Regions from separate parts of the Vagococcus sp. WN80Y genome, predicted to be linked through region 2. Evidence: predicted binding sites of a transcription regulator. Region 2 holds the regulator's gene; the other holds the start of a gene.
The links. Region 2 encodes LexA, which represses DNA repair genes until DNA is damaged. Its sites were predicted from a motif close to CNAACANNTGTTNG; they were not measured.
Positions count from the first base shown of each region.

Region 1: the regulator LexA is predicted to act here: its motif matches at 1,659-1,672, upstream of AC5KOD_RS02320 (Y-family DNA polymerase).

Region 1 is NZ_JCAQHY010000007.1:157,843-161,011, reverse strand. Features, by position in the region: gene AC5KOD_RS02325 (hypothetical protein) at 1-302, opposite strand, end outside; gene AC5KOD_RS02320 (Y-family DNA polymerase) at 299-1,600, opposite strand; gene AC5KOD_RS02315 (class I SAM-dependent methyltransferase) at 1,917-2,678, shown strand; gene AC5KOD_RS02310 (DUF1827 family protein) at 2,740-3,051, opposite strand.
Region 2 is NZ_JCAQHY010000001.1:266,369-269,537, forward strand. Features, by position in the region: gene AC5KOD_RS01330 (nucleoid-associated protein) at 1-520, shown strand, start outside; gene AC5KOD_RS01335 (L,D-transpeptidase) at 626-1,276, shown strand; gene AC5KOD_RS01340 (hypothetical protein) at 1,387-1,590, opposite strand; gene lexA (transcriptional repressor LexA) at 1,760-2,380, opposite strand; gene AC5KOD_RS01350 (DUF896 family protein) at 2,624-2,872, shown strand; partial or broken gene AC5KOD_RS01355 (thiamine pyrophosphate-binding protein) at 3,052-3,169, shown strand, end outside.

The sequences.
Region 1 (3,169 bases), on a different contig from region 2:
TTAGCAACGTAAATACTTCGGGAATCGTGACCTTGAATTGTGCCAATAATCGCTTCGTGGTACTGTTCTGCTTGAGTGACGTCTTTTTTTTGAATGACAATAGGAAGATTTTTTAGTAAGGCTTGTTCTAAGAGTTCACTGATTTCTTTATGTGACAGTTGGGGCTTTTGAGGGATTAGTTGAGCTTCCTTTTCTCCAAGAGCCTCCATCATGGCAGTATGTTCTGAGAGATAAAAACCAGCCCATTTTTTCATCCCTCTATCTTGATAATTATCGAAAAAGCCTGCTTCATCCGAGTTCATTGTAGTCCCTCCAAACCGCCAGCATGGCCACCTACTAAATTGCTGCGAGAAATAGCTGTCCCGCCTTCCAATAATGAGTTTGCATGAAGAAGAGCATCATAACCGTATCGTTGTCTAATAGTATCAACCAATGAATCTAAGCGGTGGTTTGCTAGCTGTTTATTGCTTTCGGTAAAAAGGTCTAGCTGAATATCAGTGTGCTCGACTAGACTTGAATAGGTGATTCCGAGGTGGCGAACGGTTTGCCCCTGCCAATGCCGATTGAATAAAGTTAAACAATAGTCAGCTAATTTTAGAGAGTGATTGGTCATTGGGATTTTCATCTGTCTTGAAAAATGTCGTTTACCCTCTGAGTCAGTATCTGAAAAACCGACAAAAAGCTGAATACACTCAGTTTGATAATGATTCTTGCGCAAGCGAGCGGCAACTTGATCAGCCATCTCACGAATGACGATTTCAATTTCGTCTTGCTTGGTGTAATCTCTGGTTAATATCTGAGAATTATTGAGTGACTTTTCTTGGGGAAGATATCGATCAGCTAAGTGACTTCGATCTACTCCCCAAGCATGTGCCCAGAGCTGTTCACCGATGATTCCCAGGCGTTCTTTTAGCCGGAATTGGTCTGTATGAGCCAATTCATAAATCGATGTGATTCCCATTTTATTTAGTGTTTTAGCTGTTCGGTGACCAATTCCCCACATCTCAGTCATAGGTGAGATTTTCCAAATAGTGTTAGGAACGTCTTCGTAGCGCCATGTTGCGATGAAGTCATCATTGTGCTTAGCTTCAATGTCTAAGGCGACTTTTGCTAATAAGGGATTATCACCAATGCCAATGGTGCAGTAAAGTCCTGATTCTGTTAAAATGGTGGTTTTAATTATTTGTGCCACCTCATAAGCATTTTTACCAAAGAGGTGATAACTATGGGTAATATCAATAAAGAATTCATCGACTGAGTAGCAAAAAAAATCCTCATCGGCCGCAAATCTTCGAATGATTTCGGCAATCTCCATGTTCCTTTTGAGGTATAAAGACATTCGAGGAGGGACAATTTTTAAGTCAGGATGCTCAGGTAAATCAAATTTACGCATAACATTGGTAATACCGAGTCGTTCTTTGGCTGCAGGAGAAGAGGCTAAAATTAAGCCTCCGATGTTTTCTCCGTTACTCATGACGACTAACATTGTCTCAAGTGGTGGCCATCCGTTTTCAACACACTCGATTGATGCATAAAATGATTTCATATCGATACACAAAATCTCTCTTCTAGGCTCGTTATCATATCGTTTATCGCTCATTTTAATCTCTCTCCAGTATAAAATAGTAATGAGGAACATTTGTACATACCTAATTATACGAACGTATGTTCTTTTTGTAAAGGAAGAAATAGTTAAGTATAAATGGAAAAATAGCAAGTGGATATGATAGACTAATTATAAGAGCCTTATAGAAAGGATTGTTATTATGGTGAAACAACGAAGTAATTTCTCGGAACAGTTGAGTTAACTGACAGAACTGAGCTGAGTTGAATCATGCATTAGTCACAATCTGTCAGTGGTTCTCTGTTCCGCTTCTAACCTGATGATAAAGTGTAAGGAAGAAAGGAAGAGAAAGATGATAACAAAAGAACAGGCTAAAGTAATGTGGCAATTAGAGGAGAAAAGAGGATTCTCAGGGTGGGATTTTTCGTATCTCGACGATCGTTGGAAGTTGTCTGAAGTACCATGGGAGTATGAAAATTTGATAAAGGATCATCTAAAGTTAACAGACATGCTGCTGGATATGGGGACAGGTGGCGGCGAGTTTTTACTGACCTTAAAGCATCCTTATTTACAAATTGCTGCGACGGAGGGCTGGTTACCAAATTTTAATTTGCTACAGAAGCAATTAGTTCCCTTAGGAATAGCGGTACAATTTGTTGAAGAGGATGACCAATTAGCTTTTCCTGATCAGATGTTTGATTTAGTTATCAATCGGCATGAATCATTTGATATTAAAGAAGTGAGCCGAGTACTAAAGCCAGGTGGGATTTTTATTACTCAGCAAGTCGCAACTGGAAATAATCAACGGTTGATTCAATTGATGACACCGAATATGCCACCTCTTTTTCCCGAGGTTAATTTAAAAGCGATGAGTCAAGCTTTTATTACTCATGGTTTCGAGGTACTTTTGGCTGAAGAGGCGTCATTGCCCTTTTATTTTTTTGATGTGGGGGCATTTGTTTATTATGCGAAAGCAATTCCTTGGGAATTTCCTAATTTTTCTGTTGAGAAAAATGTCGAGGAGCTTTGGCAACTACAAAAAGAAATTGAAGAGGTTGGCTACATAGAAAGCAGAGAAGAGCGTTTCATTTTAGTTGGAAAAAAAGAAAGTTAAATCAATAAAAGACGAGAAAAGGTTCTTTTCTCGTCTTTTGTTGACTCATAATAGTTAAAAACTAGGCTTCGACAACTGTTTCACTTTTTGAAGGGAGTGGAATAGATATTTCTACAATACCATCTAGCTGGATAATACTTAGAGAATCTTTGTCGTCGGGGTCTTTTACTAGCCGTCTAAGGACAGTCTCAACCTCATCTTTTTTGATGTTACGTTGTTTATTTGTAATCAGTATTTCTTTATGAGCAGGGGCTTCAGTATAGATAACGGAAGTTTTCCCAAGCGTAAACACTTTAATAAAGTTCGCATCAGTGCTTTCTAATTGTTTGTTGACTAAATCAGGATAACTATTAGTGACGTCAATCAGTTTCATTTCTCTCACCTCACACATTCATTTTACAAATCGGAATACTTAAGGTTAAGCTTTCTGATTCTTTATAAGATTGTCTTAAGCATAGTATAACGCTTTTGCCTCAATAACTCAAAGATAT
Region 2 (3,169 bases):
CACCAAAAAAACGTTTGATTTAGTAGAAAAGAAATACAAGTTTGATGGTCGCAAAGTAGAGTATTTTTCTAGTATTTTGTTAAAAACAGAAGCAACACCGACAGTCCAAGATAATATCAAAATTGTTAAAAAGGCTGTTAAGGAAATTGCTGATAAGTATAATGAAGAAAAGTACGTCAGCATGTCAAACATTCAACAAGCAGTTTATGAGAGTATTGAAGAAGATGGAAAAATTAGTAATGAAAAAATTGCTGAAAGAGTGTTTGAGAATAATATCTCAGCTAAAGCAGAATATATCGAGCGAGTAGAACGAACAAATTTTGAGGAAGATATTCCGATTAATGTGCCGAAATATGAAAAAAAATACAGTAAACAAAAGCTCAAATTAGCTAATGGGATTGAAATGATTATCCCTGTTGAGGTCTATAAAAATAAAGAATTAATTGAGTTTATTAATAATCCTGATGGCACAATTTCGGTTATGATTAAAAATGTGGATGAAATTATTAATAAATTTTAGACGGAGATAGAGCGAAGCTATAAAATCTTTGACGCTAAAAACAAGCTGTGTTAAGGTGAAATTAATAATAGAAAGATGTATTTTTAGTGAGTTAAGATGAAAGGAATGAACGCAGTGAAGGGGATTAAAAAAAGCTTTCTTTTAGCTGGATTGGTTTGCTTGATGATTGCTGTTGCACCGTCAGAAGTTAGTGGTGTGACAACTAAAGAGGGACGTAAGCTACCATTTGTTGGGCCTGATATTTCACTAAAAGGTCCGAAGGTTAACTCCGCTAAAGTAACGCCAACTGTGGCAGAAGAAAAGAAAGTCGATAAAGATTTGTGGAAAAAGCCAACGGGTGGAGAATATCCTAAGTTGACAGCTGATATGGTCCTTCGAATTGTGGCAAATGTGACGGATCAGCGTATTTATTTTTATGATAACGATAAACTAATTTATACGATGGTGACATCTTCTGGCTTAGCTGACGATGAGAATGCGACACCTTTAGGGGATTTTGAGATTCAGGAAATTCGAGGTGAAAGCTTTTTTAATGCTGAGTTAGGCGAAGGAGCACTAAATTATGTCTCGTTTAAAGATTATGGCGTTTATTTATTTCACAGTGTCCCTGTTAATGAGCAGTTAGAGATAAATGTAGCTGAAGCTGAAAAGCTAGGTAAGCGTGCTTCACATGGTTGTTTCCGCTTATCACTGCCTGATTCTAAGTGGTTTTACGATAACATCAAGGCAGGAACACCAGTTAAAGTAACCGAATGATTACTTAGGTTGAATAAACAAGTTGATTTCGTTTTTTTTATAAAAAGCAAAAAAGCTCTTCACTCAACTGTTAGGGGGATAACAGTTGAGTGAAGAGTCTTTTTAATGAATTAACGGCGATAGCTATAAGTGTGATCGCTTTGATAGTGCTGCTTACGAGTATGACGACGATAGCTTCGTTCGTCCCAAACCATGAACCATAAGAAGAATAAAGGCGTGACGATCAATAGTGCTGTCTTAATCCCTAGTGAACCCAAACAAATGCCAATAATTAAAATGAAGAATACCAACCCGATTCGACGAATACCTACCATTTATATCACCTCATATATTTTATGCGAACGTTTGTTCTTTTCTTTATTATACAAACAAACGTTCGCTTTGTAAAGAGGAAAGTGAGAAAACTTTTCAATTAAGGTAAAACGAATGAAATGGGTTATATGGGAAAAGAAAACAACCAGCAGATAAGCTGGTTGTTTGTGGTTAAATGTGATTGCGGTATAATCCAACTACTTTACCTAAAATAGAAACATTAGGTAAGATAATTGGCTCTAAGCTATCATTTTCTGGTTGAAGTCGAAAATGATCTTTTTCTTTGTAAAATCTTTTGCACGTTGCTTCATCTTCATCAGTCATAGCAATCACAATTTCTCCATTTGAAGCCGAGGCTTGTTTTTTTACAATGACTTGATCGCCATCCAAGATGCCGGCGTTAATCATACTTTCTCCCCGAATGGTTAGCATGAATAAACTATTGTCCTCATGTTTCAAATCAGGTGGGATAGGAAAGAAGTCTGATGCTTCTTCTACAGCTAAGATAGGCTCTCCAGCAGTAACTGTTCCTAAAATCGGGATAGTTGTAGGACGAATACCGATCATATCCAGTCCAATTTGAGTTAACTCAATTGCTCGTGGCTTTGTTGGGTCACGTTGTAAGAGTCCTTTTTTCTCTAGACGAGATAAGTGACCGTGAACGGTTGATGTTGATGATAGATTAACAGCAATGCCAATTTCTCTGACTGTTGGTGGATAGCCTTTTTCTTCAACTTGGCTATGGATATATTTTAAAATTTCAGATTGTCGTGTTTCATGTGCTTTTGCCATACTGATACCTCCTTAGGGCAGATTTAGTATTAATTTGAGTTTAGCATAAAAAACTTAATAAATCAAACAGATGTTCGCTTATTTTGATGGAAACATAAACTTTTTTTGATAGTAGTTTGTTTGATATAGAGGACATGCTGTGGCTAGACTATTTAGTTGTTTTTTGAATTGAAATAGTCTAGTATTAAAGGCATCGGTGGAATAAATAATAGGACACTTTAAAACTGTTTAGGAGGGAATAAAATGTTATCAAAAGATAAATTAGCTCGTATTAATGAGTTAGCCAACAAATCAAAAGGTGAAGGTTTAACACTTAACGAACAAAAGGAACAAAAAATATTAAGAGAAGAATATCTTGAAAAATTTCGTGGTGGGATGCGGAATCATATCGAGGGAATGAAAGTAGTGGATCAGGAAGGGAACGATGTAACACCTGATAAGCTAAAAGATATTCAAAAGGAAAAAGGGCTTCATAATCGTCATAATGATTAATTTTAAAGACTTTTGCTAAGATTTGGTTTATTTGCAAAAGTCTTTTTTTAATGCGTTTTAGCAGGATTTTTGATAAAAAAGCAAAACGATTTCATTTTTCAATTGCAATTTAGTCAAACAAAAGGTAAAATAACCCTATAAAGGTAAAAAAAACCTAAAATAGCAGGAGGATGATTATTTTGTTTGATAAAATCGATGAACTAGGCGTTAACTCAATCCGTACCCTAAGTATGGACGCAATTCAGAAAGCAAATTCAGGACACCCAGGCTTACCAATGGGAGCGGCACCAATGGCGT